Regions from separate parts of the Agrobacterium vacciniicorymbosi genome, predicted to be linked through region 1. Evidence: predicted binding sites of a transcription regulator. Region 1 holds the regulator's gene; each other region holds the start of a gene.
What was found. Region 1 encodes PhoB, which activates phosphate uptake and scavenging genes when phosphate is short. Its sites were predicted from a motif close to TGTCATNNANCTGTCAT; they were not measured.
Positions count from the first base shown of each region.

Region 1 (5,859 bases):
AGCGCCCTGCAGCCCCTACGGCACCCCGCGCAACCAACTTTCCAGCCCGCCCGGCAACGGCACGCCCGGCGCCCCGCACTGTTGGCGCCACCGCGCTGAAGGACGATCTGGACATCGATACGGCACAGGTTCTGGAATATGTTCCCGTCAACAATGCCTCGCTACCAACATCGCTGCGCCTGACGCTGACGGAACTGACCGAGCGCACTTGCAAGTGGCCAGTCGGCGACCCGCTGAAGGACGACTTCCATTTCTGCGGCTGCGAAGCTTCCGAGTCCTCGCCTTACTGCAAGTTCCACGCGAAGATGGCTTACCAGCCAGTAAGCGAACGCCGCCGCGCTTAAGGGCGGCAGACATATTGCGAGACATAAGAAAGCGGGTCGACTGGCCCGCTTTTTTCATGCCTGCGATCAAAAGAAGAAGTCAGAGACAACGATCGATGGGATCGACAAACGTCGATTCAGGCGCCGACACCTGCCCATCGCTTTGATAGGTCGAAATTTAACGCCAGTTGCGCGCGCGGCCAAAAGCGATGAAGCTTGCTCTATCTTTCTTGGGATATTGGGCGCGGCTTTTATAGCCTTATGGCGCCATCTGCTCTTACAAACTGCTGAGCTATGCCTGCTTGCAATGAAGCAAGCCCTCCATGGAACGGAAGTTTTGTGACCGGATTTCACGTATGTAGGAAGAGCAATTTTGCAGAACGTTCAGAACGGTTCTGCGAGGCGCAATAGCTGCGCGGAGATGCACTGGCACCTTTGATTGGCGGCTTAACCGCCAATGTTCCCGCAAGCACGAATGACCACAGGTCCATCCTGCCAGATCGCAGCCCTTCATTCGAATGGCTGCTGGATCATGGCAGATAGCTTTAACCCTGGCGGGCCTTGCGGTTGGCATAGCGACGATCGCGCTCGGCCTTGCGGGCGGCTTCATCTTCGATGACGCGGGCGACGCGGTTTTTATCGGCCAGCTTGCGGGCGTCTTCTTCGGCAGTCGCAGCGGCTTCAAGCTCGGCTTCATGCGCCAGCCGTTCCGCTTCGAGGCGGCTCTGCTCTTCGCGCTTCTGCTGCTCGCGCTCGGCACGACGCGCTTCGCGGGCTTCCGCCACGGCGATGCGTTCTGCCTGCTTGGCTTCCCGGTTGGGTTCGGCAGCTTCCTTGGCGGCCTTATAGGCCTGAAGAAGAGCAGCCTTGGCCTCGGCAGCAGCGCTGCGGCGGTCGGTCAGTTCACTGTTTTTAACGTTTTTGTTGTTTCTCAAGTCTCTATTCCAGTTGAGGTGCCGCACCCATCAGGGTCAGGATTTCTTGGTACGCTTTGCGGGTGTCTTGGCAGGTGCCAGGCTGTCTTGCAGTTCCTTGGCAAGGCGCGCTTCACGCAGGCGCTGCGTCTTTTCATCACGCGCCTGGGCAATCGAATTGAGTTCATCAACAGCGTGGCCGCGTGCAAAGAACTGCGACTGCGTTTCACCGAATGCGATTTCCGCCTGCTGGCGAGATTTGCTGTGTGTTTCAGACATGGAATTTCCTTCCTGTCGCATCAGCCGAAATCGGGATCGATTTCCAAAAACGCCGCTGCGGGGTGGATCGAGTGGCCCGGAGCGTTTGCGCCCATGGGCGCGGTGTCCGAAGCCTGTACCGCCGGGCGGCACAAAAAAAGGCCAGGCAACGTGCCTGACCTCGCTTGGTCTCATGCTTTCGACAGTGCCAGTACATCCGTGGTCAAAGGAAAGCGGAGTCCGTATTAAGCAGCCTGGAGATTGCAGGCCGACATTTTGCCCGACTTGTTGTCGCGCTCAAGGTCGTAGCTCAGCTTCTGGCCTTCAACGATTTCGCGCATACCTGCACGCTCTACAGCGGAGATGTGTACGAATGCGTCTGTGCCGCCGTTGTCTGGCTGAATGAAGCCGAAGCCCTTGGTGGAGTTAAACCATTTTACTGTGCCTGTGGTCATAATGAACCCTTTCAAAGCATAAGTTATAGATCACAGAACTGACGCCCTGTGTGCGAGTATAGCGATTTTTTTGAAGGAAAGGGTTAGTTCAAAACGCGGTGCTAATCGCGCGGCAACCAAAGCTCAGCAAGCAAAATATCGATAAACCAGTGATAGAGGGTTATGGCCGGATAGTCAAACTTTAAATTTCAGATCATTGAAATGAGCGTTTATCTTGCAACGCAGCAGCCTCTTCAGAAATATAATAATCCGTGCTGGATTTTCAATTTTGAAAATGTACCTGCCCTTTGTTTTTACTCAGGAAAACTGCGCGGCAAGCGGATATCCCCGCTTCCCCTTTCCATCCGCAACTTCTGGCGCAAACCAGTTCAAAGGAGTCAAAAATATATCTTCGTTACCGGCTGGAGATGGCTCCCCTTCTCGTACCTATTCCTGCCTAAGCTGCGCAAAAATACAAAACGCGCGCTGTTGACCCGGTGAGGCAATAGCGCGCGTTGTGCGAAATATCAGTGGTGGAGCGCCTGTCAGGCTTCCATGGAATAACCCGCGCCGCGAACGGTGCGGATTACATCCTGCATGTTGGAGAAGTTGAGCGCCTTGCGCAGGCGGCCGACATGGACGTCTACGGTGCGTTCGTCCACATAGATATCGTGACCCCAGACGCCGTCGAGAAGTTGCGAGCGGGAGAAGACGCGGCCCGGCGAGACCATCAGGAACTCCAGAAGGCGGAATTCGGTTGGCCCGAGGCGCACTTCGCGGGTCTTGCGGTGGACGCGGTGCGTTTCGCGATCCAGCTCGATATCACCGCATTTCAGAACAGACGACAGAACCTCCGGGCGGGCGCGGCGCAGCATGGCTTTGACGCGCGCCATCAGTTCCGGGGTGGAGAATGGCTTGACCACATAGTCGTCAGCACCCGTGGCCAGTCCGCGCACCCGCTCGCTTTCCTCACCGCGTGCCGTCAACATGATGATTGGCAGACGCTCGGTCTCGGGGCGCATTCTCAGGCGACGGCACAGTTCGATGCCGGAAACGCCCGGCAGCATCCAGTCCAGGATCAGCAGATCCGGCGTGCGCTCCTGCAGGCGGATTTCCGCCTCGTCGCCACGGGGAATGGTGTCGACATCGTAACCTTCGGATTCCAGATTGTAACGAAGAAGAACGCTCAAAGCCTCTTCATCTTCGACAACTGCGATTTTCGGCACCATAGGCTTGGGACTCCGCCAGTCTTACCAGAGCGCCATGCGTTCATTTGGACGCATCACGGACGCTCTGGCCTGTTGATCTACACACCGGCATTCCAAACATCGTTTCCGATCCAAGGGCGCCGATGCTGTAAAACTTACTCGGTTACTGCACCGAGCGTGTTGGAACTATCGTCCTTCGGACGCTCACCTTCCGGCTGGCTGCCGGTGGCCATGTAATAGATGGTTTCCGCGATGTTGGTCGCATGGTCGCCGACGCGCTCGATGTTCTTTGCGCAGAACAGCAGATGCGTGCAGGTCGTGATGTTGCGCGGATCTTCCATCATGTAGGTCAAAAGCTCGCGGAACAGCGAGGTATACATGGCGTCGATCTCTTCGTCGCGCTCGCGGATGGCCTGTGCCTTTTCTGCGGAGCGCGTGGAATAGACGTCCAGCACTTCCTTCAGCTGCACCAGCGCCAGTTCCGACAGGTGCTCCAGTCCACGGGCCAGCTTGCGCGGAACGCCAGTGCCGGCAACGGCGATGACGCGCTTGGCAGTATTTTTGCCAAGATCGCCGACGCGCTCCAGATCGGCAGCGATGCGCAGCGAACCGATGATTTCACGCAGGTCGGACGCCATGGGCTGACGCTTGGCGATGGTCACGATGGCCTTGTCGCCGATCTCGCGCTCGGCATGATCGAGGATCGTATCGTCAGAGATGACCTTCTGGGCCAGCGCTGCATCCGAGTTGACCAGAGCGCGCACCGCATCGGCGCACATCTGTTCAGCCAGACCACCCATTTCGGCGATGCGGCGGGTGAGGAACTTCAGTTCATCATCATAGGCGGACATAATATGGGAATGTGTCGGCATGTTCGAAGTCTCCAGTTTCGATGCACTGGCCCGCAAGCCCGACCGGGCTCAAGCGGTGCCATGCGAAGGGTTTGAACCAGCGTCAGATCAGCCGAAGCGACCCATGATGTAGTCCTGCGTGCGCTGGTCGTCCGGGTTGGTGAACATCTTGTCGGTGTCGTTTTCTTCCACCAGATGGCCCAGATGGAACATGGCGGTGCGCTGCGACACGCGGGCTGCCTGCTGCATGGAGTGGGTAACGATGACGATGGTGTAATTGGCGCGCAGTTCGTGGATCAGTTCCTCGACCTTGGCGGTTGCAATCGGGTCCAGTGCCGAGCAGGGCTCGTCCATCAGGATGACTTCAGGCGAAACCGCAATGGCGCGGGCGATGCACAGACGCTGCTGCTGACCGCCGGACAGGCCGGTGCCGGATTCGTGCAGACGATCCTTGGCTTCGTTCCACAGACCGGCCTTCTGAAGGCTCGACTCGACGATCTGATCCATGTCCGCCTTGTTGCGGGCCAAACCATGGATGCGCGGGCCGTAGGCGATGTTTTCGTAGATCGTCTTCGGGAAAGGGTTCGGCTTCTGGAACACCATGCCGACACGGGCGCGCAGTTCCACCACGTCGATGGTCTGATCGTAGATATCGTCTTCATCGAGCGTGATCTTGCCGGTGACGCGGCAGCTGTCGATGGTGTCGTTCATGCGGTTCAGCGTGCGCAGGAAGGTGGACTTGCCGCAGCCAGACGGGCCGATGAGCGCCGTCACGGTGTTTTCACGTACGTTGAGGTTCACATCGTAAAGGGCACGCTTCTCGCTGTAATAAACGGAAACGTCCTTGCCGATCATCTTGTATGTTACTTCATTCATTTTCTTGTCCAGCGCCTTTTCAACTGCTGCTTCCGACAACATATTCATAGCCTCAAGCTCCCGGTGTTTGTTACATCGCATGCTGGCTGGAAAACCGGTGACCCGATTTTCCCTGAGTCATGTTTACCAGCGACGCTCGAAGCGGCGACGCAACAGGATTGCTCCCACATTCATGACGATGAGGAACATAAGCAGGATGATGATAGCGCCTGATGTTCTCTCGACAAAGGCACGTTCTGCTTCGTTCGCCCACATGTAAATCTGCACCGGCAGGGCCGTGGACGGGTCCATCGGTGTTGTCGGATAATTCGCGACGAAGGCGACCATGCCGATAAGAAGCAGCGGTGCGGTTTCGCCAAGGGCATGTGCCAGGCCGATGATGGTACCCGTGAGAATTCCGGGCATGGCCAGCGGCAGCACATGGTGGAAGATGGTCTGCATTTTCGAAGCGCCAAGGCCAAGGGCAGCGGCGCGGATGGATGGCGGCACCGCCTTCAGCGCCGCACGGGTGGCGATGATGATGGTGGGCAATGTCATAAGCGTCAGGACGAAACCACCGACCAGCGAGGCCGAGCGCGGGAAGCCCATGAAGTTGATGAAGACCGACAGGCCGAGCAGACCGTAAACGATGGACGGAACGGCAGCGAGATTGTTGATATTGACCTCGATAAGATCCGTCAGGCGGTTCTTCGGTGCGAACTCTTCCAGATAGATGGAAGCGGCGACACCGATGGGCAGCGACAGAACCAGCACGATCAGCATCATGTAGAAGGAGCCGATCAGCGCCACGCCGACACCTGCGGCTTCCGGACGGCTGGATGCGCCGTTGAAGAAGATGCCGGTATTGAATTCCTTGGCCAGTTGGCCCGCTTCGGTCAGTTTCTTGACCCAGGCGAGTTGCTGGTCGGAGATGCGACGGTTCTGCTCATTGACGGAAACATCGACCTGACCCTTGACCACGCTATCGAGATCGCCTGAAGCCAGAAGGGCCACGG
Region 1 covers NZ_JBETMF010000004.1:135,187-141,045, reverse strand. The annotation lists gene ABUK73_RS08335 (GcrA family cell cycle regulator) at 1-344, shown strand, start outside; gene ABUK73_RS08330 (DUF6481 family protein) at 869-1,258, opposite strand; gene ABUK73_RS08325 (hypothetical protein) at 1,295-1,516, opposite strand; gene ABUK73_RS08320 (cold-shock protein) at 1,741-1,950, opposite strand; gene ABUK73_RS08315 (hypothetical protein) at 2,152-2,430, shown strand; gene phoB (phosphate regulon transcriptional regulator PhoB) at 2,475-3,158, opposite strand; gene phoU (phosphate signaling complex protein PhoU) at 3,293-4,009, opposite strand; gene pstB (phosphate ABC transporter ATP-binding protein PstB) at 4,097-4,912, opposite strand; gene pstA (phosphate ABC transporter permease PstA) at 4,988-5,859, opposite strand, start outside.

Region 2 (5,859 bases), on a different contig from region 1:
CGGAGAACCCCTATCGACAGGCGGTTCTCACCAGCCCGCTGGATCACGTCAATGGCGTGGTGCAGATACCGGATGGCCCGGGACTTGGGATTGAGATCAATCGGGATGCGCTGGAGCAATATGCTTTGAAGGACGCGTGATCTTTGGGTGAAAGGATCACGACGGAAAAAGCCGGGTGTCAGGGATGACACCCGGCTTTTTGTTCTTGCTCCGTCACCCCGCATTTAATGCGGGGTCTAGCCTGAACCGCGTCTGCGGTGCGAAGACTCTTCCGCCGCGCAGACGCGCGGCAGCTGGATGCCGGGTCAAGCCCGGCATGACGGAAGTTGGGAACTCAGTTCGTGCCCTTCAGATCAACCGGGAAGAACAGTGTCTCGCCCGAGGAGTCATCCACGCCGTCATTGTCCGTTACCGCGAAGGCCTTGCCGGACTTGTCGAAAGTGAAGCCTTCCAGCTTGTCGACGACATAGCCATTCGTCTGGGCCTTGAGGTCTGGCAGGAAGTCGTGGACTTCTGTCTTCTTGACGAGCGGCAGTTCGCCGCCGATCTTGCCGGGCTTCAGGTCGGAAATGGCGACGCTGTAGAGCTTCTTGATCTTCGCCTTGTCGCCGATCTGGTTATCGCGCTCGACGATGTAGACATTGTCGCCATGGGCGGTGATTTCGGAAAGACCGACCCAGCCGTCATCTGCCTTATCCAGCGGATAATGCACAGCACCCCACTCCTTGGACTTCAGGTTGTAAGAGACGAGCTTTACCTTGCCCTTTTCAGCCTTGCCCCATTCGCGCTGAACAGCCATCCACAGCGTGGCGTCATCGCCCTTGCCGATCATGGTTACGCCTTCGAAGCCGAAGCGGGTTTCGCCTTCCAACAGTTCTTTTGGAAGTGCGATCTCGGCCTTGATTTCGCCCTTTGCATTGACGTTGTAAAGCGCGTGCGGAACGAGCTTTTCGCTGTTGCCTTCGGATGCGACCCAGAAGCCGCCCTTACCGTCCAGCGTGATGCCTTCCATATCCAGCTTCTGCGCTGCCAGACCATCACGCTTTACGCGCAGAACGCTGGTGATGACGGCAGGCTTCTTGTTGGCGTCGATGGTGTAGATCGATGGCTGATTGCCGTAGACGGAGTCGGAGATCGCATAAAGAATGCCGTCCTTTTCCGCGTCAGCTGTCAGACCGGACAGAGCGCCCCAGCCGATCGGTGCGCCATCGACCGTGGCGGAGGTAAGCTGCGGATAGGCGGCCTGCCCTTCCGAGCGCTCATAGATCATGACATGCGAGCGGGCTGCACCATCTTCAACCAGATCGGCTTCGTTGGCGGTGACCAGCAGGTTGCGCGATGGAATGGCGACTGCACCTTCAGGCGAAATCCCCGATGGGAGGATTTGCGTCAGCTGCGGCTCTGCGCCCGTGTCCTTGTAGACGCCAACGACAGATGCGCGTTCGGCCAGAACGAAGAAATACTTGTCGTTGCCGAATGTTGCCGCTTCCAGACCTTCAGGCTCGATGCCCTTGGCCTTGGAGCGCTTTTCAGGATAGTGGCCGATGGCCGCAACGGCATGTTCGAAGGAAGAGCCAGCTTCGTAAAGCAGCTTGCCGGTCTTGTCGAAAATGGTGAAGCCGCGCGAACCGCCCTGCCAGTCGCCCTCATTGGCGATGACGATACGGTCATTGTCCAGCCACTTCACGGCATCCGGCTCGCGCTTGCGGGCGTCCTGGCTGTCGGTGAATTTCAACTGGCCATCGGTCTTGGTGTCGATACCCTTCAGGTCAACAGTGCCTGCGGAAAAGTGGCTTGTGACCTTGCCGCTTTTGCCATCAACGATGACGATATGGTTGTTTTCCTGAAGCGTCAGGGCAATCTCGCCATTGGCATTGATGGAAACGAATTCCGGCTCTGGATCTTCCGGCGAAATCTCGGCAAGACCGGTGACATCGATCTTCTTCAGCGTCGAGCAATCCGGTGCGCCATTCTTGAGACCGATGGTGACGAGGAAGCCGGCAGGCATCTGCGGCAGCGCGCCGTCATTGACCTTTTCATCACGCTCGTTTTCGATGGCGATGGCCACGAAGCTCTTGTCCGGGGAAACCGCAACGGAGTCCGGCTGGCCGCCGAGGTCACAGCTGGCTTCGATCTTGCGGGTGGCGATATCGACCGTCACCAGCTTGCCAGCTGGCTTGACGTAGCTTTCGGACGTGTTGACGCCAGCCAGAACCTTGGTACCGGACACGGCAACCGATGTCGGCTCGCCATCCATCATCAGAGCGCCAAGCGCCTTTGGTGCCTTGGCATCCTTGATGTCGACAAAGCCGATGCCGCCCAGCGGGCTGTCGGAATAGATCAGCGTATTGCCGTCTTCACTAGCCGTGACGATTTCCGCCGACGTGATCGTCTTCTCTTCCTTGTCGGAAGGAAGGTTCAGAGCGACAGGAAACGACGAGATGCGGTTGAAAACCTGCTCGGCGGCGACTGGAAATGCGGCAGAAGCAAAAAGCGCCGCGGTCAGCGCAGCACTCGAAAAACGAAATGTCATGATGTCCCCTTCAGTGCACTGGAAAAATGCATGACTGGGCTTTTGCGACATGGACGTGACAGGGAAATGACAATGAGAAGGTGCTGATAAACAAAAAGCCCGGCTCAAGGCCGGGCTCTCTGCATTTCGATGGCGTCATTTCGCAAAACTGCGCAAAGAGCCAAAATCATTCCTCGTATATCTGAGCACTGTTCGCACGCCGCGGGCGCAAACAGCTCAGGAAAACTTAGGAGTTAACAGCGTCCTTCAGGCCCTTGCCTGCGGAGAACTTTGGAACGTTGCGAGCCGGAATATCGACTTCTGCACCCGTGGATGGGTTACGGCCCTTGGAGGCTTCACGACGGCTTACGGTGAAGCTGCCGAAGCCTGCGAGACGGATGTCGCCACCGGCCTTCAATTCGCTCTGGACGGTTTCGAATACTGCGTCGACGGCAGAAGCGGCATCAGCCTTGGTGAGACCAGCCTTTTCGGCAACTGCAGAAACGAGCTCGTTCTTGTTCATGTTTCCACCCCTTTCAATGGTATGAAACGACTCAAATTGGATCGGCGCAGAATACTTATCTATTCGCGCACCGCCACCCAAAAGCGCTGGAATGGCCTGAAAAACAAGGGGTCTCGCGTTCTTTTCACAAAAAAGGCTGGCATTTCTGCCAGCCTTTCAACGATTTTGTGCTAATTTAGCACCAACACCGACGGTCGCTTATCAATGTGCGATTGTCTGGCTACCGTCATCCACACCTTCAACAGTTGCAATGACCGGCGTCTCGATGCTGCCATCCCACTCGATGGGCTCGGGCATACGCACAAGCGCGTGCTGCAGAACCTCACCCATGCGGGCAACCGGGATGATTTCCATCTCGTTTTTGACGTTGTCAGGAATATCCGCCAAGTCCTTGGCGTTTTCTTCCGGGATCAGCACCTTCTTGATACCGCCGCGAAGAGCAGCGAGCAGCTTTTCCTTCAGGCCGCCAATTGGCAGGACGCGACCGCGAAGCGTGATTTCGCCCGTCATCGCGACGTTCTTGTCCACGGCAATACCTGTCATAATCGAAACGATTGCCGTTGCCATGGCCACACCGGCGGATGGACCATCTTTCGGTGTCGCACCTTCCGGCACGTGAACGTGAATGTCCGACTTGTCGAAGCGCGGTGGCTCGATGCCGAAGTCCACGGCGCGCGAGCGGACATAGGATGCCGCTGCCGAAATGGATTCCTTCATCACTTCCTTCAGGTTACCGGTCACGGTCATACGACCCTTACCCGGCATCATGACGCCTTCGATGGTCAGAAGCTCGCCGCCCACTTCGGTCCAAGCAAGACCTGTAACGACGCCGACCTGATCTTCACGCTCGGCTTCGCCATGGCGATACCGTGGAACGCCGAGATAGTCCTCGATGTTGGCAGCCGTAACGGCAACCGACGTGGACTTGCCCTTGATGATCTCGGTCACGGCCTTACGTGCGAGCTTCATCAATTCACGCTCGAAGTTACGAACGCCGGCTTCACGCGTGTACTGCTGGCTGATGGCCATCAGGGCGTCGTCGCTGACGGAGAATTCCTCCGGACGCAGCGCATGTTCCTTGATCGCCTTGGGCAGCAGGTGACGCTTGGCGATTTCGCGCTTTTCGTCTTCCGTGTAACCAGCAATGCGGATGACTTCCATGCGGTCCATCAACGGGCCTGGAATATTCAGCGTATTGGCTGTGGTGACGAACATCACGTCCGACAGGTCATATTCCACTTCGAGATAGTGGTCCATGAATGTGGAGTTCTGTTCCGGATCCAGCACCTCCAGCAAAGCGGACGATGGATCGCCACGGAAGTCCTGCCCCATCTTGTCGATTTCATCGAGCAGGAAGAGCGGATTGGCCTTCTTTGCCTTCTTCATCGACTGGACGATCTTGCCAGGCATGGAGCCGATATAGGTACGGCGGTGACCACGGATTTCCGCTTCGTCACGAACGCCACCCAGCGCCATGCGCACATATTCACGGCCAGTTGCCTTGGCGATGGACTTCGCAAGCGACGTCTTACCAACGCCTGGAGGACCAACGAGGCACAGGATCGGGCCACGGATCTTCGTCGCACGGGCCTGTACGGCCAGATACTCGACGATGCGTTCCTTGACCTTGTCGAGACCGAAGTGATCCTGTTCGAGAACGGTTTCTGCAGCGTTCAGGTCCGTCTTGATCTTGGACTTCTTGCCCCAAGGCAGACCGATCAGCCAATCCAGATAATTGCGCACGACGGTTGCTTCCGCAGACATCGGGCTCATCTGGCGCAGCTTCTTCATTTCGGCTTCCGCCTTTTCGCGGGCCTCCTTGGAGAGCTTGGTCTTGGCAACGCGTTCTTCCAGCTCTGCCATCTCGTCACGGCCATCCTCGCCGTCACCGAGTTCCTTCTGGATCGCCTTCATCTGCTCGTTCAGGTAATATTCGCGCTGGGTCTTCTCCATCTGGCGCTTGACGCGCGAGCGGATACGCTTTTCGACCTGAAGAACGGAAATCTCGCCTTCCATGAAGCCGAGCGCCTTTTCAAGACGCTGCTTCACGCTCACCGTTTCCAGCATTTCCTGCTTTTCGGTGATCTTGATGGACAGGTGCGAGGCAACCGTATCTGCGAGTTTGGAATAGTCGTCGATCTGACCGGCGGCACCAACCACCTCAGGCGAAATCTTCTTGTTGAGCTTCACATAGCTTTCGAACTCGGACACGACAGAGCGCGACAGAGCTTCGATCTCGACCGGGTCTTCTTCCGGCTCAGCCAGAAGAACGGCGGTGGCTTCATAGAAGTCTTCACGACCGGTGTACTCTTCGATCTTGGCGCGGCCCTTGCCTTCCACCAGAACCTTCACAGTGCCATCGGGCAGCTTCAGCAGCTGCAGGACATTGGCAACCGTGCCGACGCGGTGAATGGCCGACGTGTCCGGGTCATCATCGCTGGCGTTGATCTGGGTCACAAGCATGATCTGCTTGTCGGAGCCCATGACCTCTTCCAGTGCACGAATGGATTTTTCCCGGCCGACGAACAGCGGAACGATCATATGCGGGAAAACGACAATGTCGCGCAGAGGGAGTACGGGATATGTACCGCCAGATGCAGCAGACGTAATGTTCGTCATATCATTTCCTTTCAATGGTCCCCTTGGGAGGGACGCCTGCCGGACTTTCTTTGGGAGTTTCCGGCATATTCTTTGTCGTGACTGAAAGTGGAGTTCGTCACCGTCATTTTCAAGTCACAAGAGCAGATACCCTTCCGCTTGGGGCAGGATAGATCTCGAATACGCAAAACGTCACAATACGCGTCACACTTTCCGTCATTCGCCC
Region 2 covers NZ_JBETMF010000001.1:58,479-64,337, reverse strand. The annotation lists gene ABUK73_RS00405 (mandelate racemase/muconate lactonizing enzyme family protein) at 1-140, shown strand, start outside; gene ABUK73_RS00400 (esterase-like activity of phytase family protein) at 335-2,533, opposite strand; gene hupB (DNA-binding protein HupB) at 2,760-3,053, opposite strand; gene lon (endopeptidase La) at 3,237-5,654, opposite strand.
Region 2: ABUK73_RS00400 (esterase-like activity of phytase family protein) is a predicted target of PhoB. The motif match lies at 2,589-2,605, and genes of this name have one in related genera.

Region 3 (5,859 bases), on a different contig from region 1:
GGGCGCAGATCGCGATGGCTTCCGTGATCTTGTGCAGAAACAGGCACCGGAGGGCGTGCTGACCGAAGTGCCGATGCTGCGCGGCCGTATTCTGGCGCTCAACGGCCAGGATGTCACCAAGATCGACGTGCCACCCGCAGGCCGCTGGGTTCTGCGTGGTGATCGCGGGATTACCTATGCGCAAGACATGCCCGAGAATGCCAAGCTGTCTCAAGGCAGCTGGTGGGACAAGGATTATAGTGGCGAGCCGCTCGTGTCCTTTGCATCGGAAGAGGCGGGTGAACTTGGCCTGAAGATCAGCGATAGCGTCACCGTCAATGTTTTAGGCCGCAACATCACCGCCAAGATTGCCAATCTGCGCGACGTGCAATGGGAATCACTGTCTCTCAACTTCGTCATGGTCTTTTCGCCCAATACGTTCCGCGGTGCGCCGCATGCGTGGCTCGCGACGTTGTCCGACCCATCGGCCACGGCTGCCAAGGAAGGCGAAATCCTGCGCGCCGTCACCAATGCCTATCCGACCATCACAAGTGTGCGGGTGAAGGATGCGCTGGATGTGGTCAACCGCCTTGTCGATCAGCTTGCCACTGCCATTCGCGCTGCCGCCGCCGTTGCCCTTATCGCCTCGGTGCTGGTGCTGGCTGGAGCTCTGGCTGCCGGAAATCGCGCCCGCACGCATGACGCGGTCATTCTCAAGACCTTGGGCGGCACACGCGCCATGCTGATCCGCGCCTTCTCCTACGAATACATGATGCTGGGTCTGGCGACGGCCATTTTTGCGCTGTTTGCCGGTGGCGTTTCCGCATGGTTCGTCATTGCCCGCATCATGAAACTGCCCTCCAGCTTTCTGCCGGATGTCGCCATCGGCACCATCGTCGTGGCCCTCGTCATGACTGTCGGCATCGGCCTCATCGGTACATGGCGGATACTGGGGCAAAAGGCAGCGCCGGTTCTGCGGCAGGCAGGAGAGTAAGATAAACGAGAGCCCGGAACCGAAGAGCATTCTGAAAAGTTGTACGCCACTTAACTTTAACGATTAAATCTCTGTAATGATCGCCAAAACGTTATCGATTTTCGCGCATACGGTGTTTTTTCGGCTCTGAAAGCTCTTGTATCTATGAAACGATATCATCATATTCTTCGGTAGGCTTGCTGTAGCTCCGCAGCGGCGCCTGGGATATAGTCGTGAAACGACGATATGCCCGACACCGTAGCAATTTCGGAGCTCAAAAGAGGTAACAATGTCTGACTTCAACAATTACCAGAACCGTATGGCCCAGGGTCATGCACAGTCTGGTGCCATGATCGACCAGGGTCTGCGCACCTATATGCTGAAGGTTTATAACCTGATGGCACTTGCGCTGGTAATTACCGGCGTAGCGTCCTTCTTCACCTATACAATGGCGGTTTCCAACCCCGCTTTCGCGCAGCTGCTCTATGGCTCCCCGCTGAAATGGGTAGTGATGTTCGCACCGCTGGGTCTGGTGCTTTTCCTTAGCTTCCGCATTCAGAACATGAGTGTCCCTGCCGCGCAGGCAACCTTCTGGGGTTACGCCGCGCTGATGGGTATCTCGCTGTCGTCGATCTTCCTGGTCTATACCGGCCAGAGCATCGTACAGACGTTCTTCATCACGGCTGCTTCCTTCGGTGCCCTGTCGCTTTACGGCTACACCACAAAGAAGGACCTGTCCGGCATGGGCTCGTTCCTGATCATGGGTCTGTTCGGCCTGATCATCGCGTCGCTCGTCAACATCTTCCTGCAGTCGTCTGCCATGGGCTTTGCGATCTCCGCCATCGGCGTGCTGATCTTCGCTGGTCTGACGGCTTATGACACGCAGAAGATCAAGGAAATGTATTTCGACGGTGACGATGTTGCGACTGCTGGCCGTAAAGCCATCATGGGCGCGCTGACGCTCTACCTCGACTTCATCAACCTCTTCATGTTCCTGCTGCAGTTCCTCGGAAACCGCGACAAGTAAGATCTGATGAGATAGACATCGAAAAGGCGGCTCTCGGGCCGCCTTTTTTGTTGTCCGTATCTCTCGCGATGCTGGGGATCACTCGATCAGCTTCAGCACCTTGTCGAAGACTTTCAGCACCTGCGGCAACTCGTGCCCTCGCTTCAGAATGCGACCATCGACATTGACGACGCTGAACGCGCCCTGCTTGGCCGCAAGCTTGGGGTTCTTCTCAATGCGGAACAGAGGCATCTCGCCGGACCGTTTGAAAACGGAGAACACCGCCTTGTCCTTCAAATGGTCGATGGCATAGTCGCGCCATTCTCCTTCACCCACCATGCGCCCATAGATGCGCAATATCGCATCCAGTTCACGGCGATGGAAGGTGATCGGCAAGGGGTCCTTGCTCTGCTTGTATTCACGGAGATCGATGACGGATGAGCTATCTCTGTGAGATGAACCTGCGCGCTGCAAATCCGGCTGATCGGTCATCAGGCAACCTCGCTCAACTGCAAATGACATTTGTACGACAGTCTGCCGCCACGCTGGCGAAATTGCAAGCCTTGGCGCAGCCCTTCAAAAAATGCTTCGCAGGTAATAATTTAGGCAGATCTTAAAGGTGCAATTGCCCTATTTCGGTCAAACCATGGCCCGAATTGGGTGGAATATTGCTGAAGTCAATTGATGCCTAGGCACCAAGATGACCCGGTCCGGTGCATTGACCCTTTACCCCCAGCCCCCAATGCCCGGACCGGATCTCCTCACCCTTCAGGGTGAACTCAATTCCCAGATGGTAAAAGAACGCTCGCGCCAATGATGGCAGCCGGATTGCCCTGCGCATCCGTCGTCTGCAACAGAACCGCGCACCCGCCGTTCTGCGCCTTGCTCATGATGCTGGCTGGCAGCTTCACCGCCATCGACTTTCCATCCCACATGCCCACAGTCTGAACGTCATAGACGCTGTGCCAGTAGGAAATCTTCTTTCCCTGATTTTCGCCCTTCTGGACGTCCACGATCTGCTCGCGGGTGAAATAGGCAACGACGACATCCGCCTTGCCATGGCCTTCGCCAATATCGATGGCGATCTCATCGTTGATGCGCTGTGCCTTTACCGGCACGCTCAGGCCTTCGCCCGCATTCTTGAAGGCATCCAGGCGGCTGTAGATGGCGTTCATATCGGCGCCCTTGACGTGGTCGCGACCATTCACCACCGCCTGCGGCGTATAGACATTGTTGCGGCCCAGCGCCCGCGCATAGCCATATTGCCGCTCGGTATTTTCCTTAGACGCCAGCGAATCCGCCCAGCCGAGATAGTTCCAGTAATCGACATGGTAAGACAGGCCGATCACGTCGCCCTTCTGGATGAGTTTGCGCATTGCCTCATCTGCGGGCGGGCACGACGCGCAGCCCTGCGAGGTGAAAAGCTCCACAACGCCCTTTACCGTCTCCTGCGCCTGCGCGGAGACCGCCGCAACGGTGCTGAGCACACACAGTGAAAGACCAAATGTCAAAGGTCCATATTTAAAAGACATTGCGAAACCCTTGTCTGGACGCCTATCCAGACCATTGATGCTATCAATACATGTCGGGACGCGACGGCGAAAATAGCGCCGAAATCCCTTCAATAGAAAGTCACGATGGGGTGAGTGCCGATCACGAAGCGTGCCCGCCATTTCACTCCCGTCATCTTACGCAAAAACGCCGGGATTGCTCCCGGCGTTTTTCTGTCTCGATGATCGATGGCTTATGCAGCCAGATCGCGAAGAACGGTCTGCAGAATGCCACCATTGTTCATGTAGATCACTTCGTCCAGCGTATCGATGCGGCAAAGGATCGGAATGTCCTTCACGGTGCCGTCGCCATAGGTGATCTTGGCGATCTTCTTCTCGCGTGGCTTGATGTCGCCTTCGAGACCGTCGATCTCGACTGTTTCATCGCCCTTGAGGTTGAGGCTTGCCCATGTGGTGCCTTCTTCGAAGACGAATGGGACAACGCCCATGCCAACGAGGTTGGAACGGTGGATACGCTCAAACGACTGCGCGATGACAGCCTTGACGCCGAGCAGGTTCGTGCCCTTGGCAGCCCAGTCACGCGAAGAACCGTTGCCGTATTCTACGCCTGCGAAGATGACGAGCGGAACGCCCTCGGCCTTGTACTGCATGGCCGCATCGTAAATCGACATCTCTTCCTTGGACGGATAGTGGATGGTGTAGCCACCCTCCTTGCCGTTCGGCCCAAGCATGTGGTTGCGAATACGGATGTTGGCGAATGTGCCGCGCATCATCACTTCGTGGTTACCACGGCGTGTGCCGTACTGGTTGAAGTCGGCAACGCCCACGCCGTTTTCGGTGAGGTATGCACCGGCAGGGGAAGCAGCCTTGATCGAACCGGCCGGAGAAATATGGTCGGTGGTGATCTTGTCGCCGAAGAGACCGAGAACGCGTGCGCCCTTGATGTTCTTCAAGCCTGTGCCGGTCTTGCCCATGCCCACGAAATAAGGCGGGTTCTGCACATAGGTCGACTTGTCGTCCCATGCATAGGTCTGGCCCGGAGGAACCTGAACGGCCTGCCAATTCTCGTCGCCCTTGAACACGTCTGCATACTTCGACTCGTAGAGTTCGCGCGTGACGTATTTCAGGATGAATTCCTGGATTTCGGCAGATGTCGGCCAGATGTCCTTAAGGAATACAGGCTGTCCATCGGAACCCGTACCAAGCGGCTCGGTCGTCAGGTCTTTCTGAACCGTGCCAGCCAGCGCGTAAGCGACGACGAGCGGCGGGGAAGCGAGGTAGTTCGCCTGAACGTCCGGCGAGATACGGCCTTCGAAGTTACGGTTGCCGGAGAGAACGCCAGCGGTGATCAGACCCTTGTCGTTGATGGTCTTGGAGATCGGCGCTGGCAGCGGACCGGAGTTACCGATGCAGGTCGTGCAGCCGAAGCCGACGAGGTTGAAGCCGATGGCATCCAGATCCTTCTGAAGACCGGACTTTTCCAGATATTCGCCAACAACCTGAGATCCCGGTGCAAGCGACGTCTTGACCCAAGGCTTGGATGTCAGACCCTTGGCCACTGCGTTGCGGGCCAGAAGTCCGGCAGCAATCAGAACCGATGGGTTGGACGTGTTGGTGCAGGAGGTGATGGCAGCAATGGCAACATCGCCATGGCCGAGATCGAAATCCGTGCCTTCGACAGGATAGCGGTTGTCGAGCTGGCCGGGCTTCTTGTAGTCGGCTTCCAATGCTGTCGCAAAGCCGGAGGCGATGCCTTCCAGAGAGATGCGGCCTTCAGGACGCTTTGGACCGGCCATGGATGGCACGACGTCGCCGAGGTCGAGTTCCAGCGTGTCGGTGAAGACAAGCTCGGAGCCGTCGCCCGTGCGCCACATGTCCTGCGCCTTGGAATAAGCTTCGACCAGTGCGATGCGGTCCTTGGTGCGGCCAGACATGGTAAGGTAGTTGATGGTTTCGCCGTCAACCGGGAAGAAGCCGCAGGTCGCGCCGTATTCTGGACCCATGTTGCCGATGGTGGCACGGTCGGCCAATGTCATCGAATCAAGGCCAGGGCCGAAGAATTCGACGAACTTGGAGACAACGCCCTTCTTGCGCAGCATCTGAACGACTGTGAGCACGAGGTCGGTGGCGGTGACGCCTTCCTTGACCTTGCCCGTCAGCTTGAAGCCGATGACTTCAGGCAGAAGCATGGAAACCGGCTGGCCAAGCATGGCAGCCTCGGCTTCGATACCGCCAACGCCCCAGCCCAGAACGCCCAGACCATTGATCATGGTCGTGTGGCTGTCGGTGCCGACGCAGGTGTCTGGGTAAGCGATGGTTTCGCCGTCTTCTTCCTTGGTCCAGACCGTCTGGCCGAGATATTCGAGGTTCACCTGGTGACAGATGCCGGT
Region 3 covers NZ_JBETMF010000017.1:45,401-51,259, reverse strand. The annotation lists gene ABUK73_RS21620 (ABC transporter permease) at 1-973, shown strand, start outside; gene ABUK73_RS21615 (Bax inhibitor-1/YccA family protein) at 1,242-1,979, shown strand; gene ABUK73_RS21610 (DUF2794 domain-containing protein) at 2,058-2,450, opposite strand; gene ABUK73_RS21605 (DUF1223 domain-containing protein) at 2,738-3,490, opposite strand; gene acnA (aconitate hydratase AcnA) at 3,703-5,859, opposite strand, start outside.
Region 3: ABUK73_RS21610 (DUF2794 domain-containing protein) is a predicted target of PhoB. The motif match lies at 2,474-2,490, and genes of this name have one in related genera.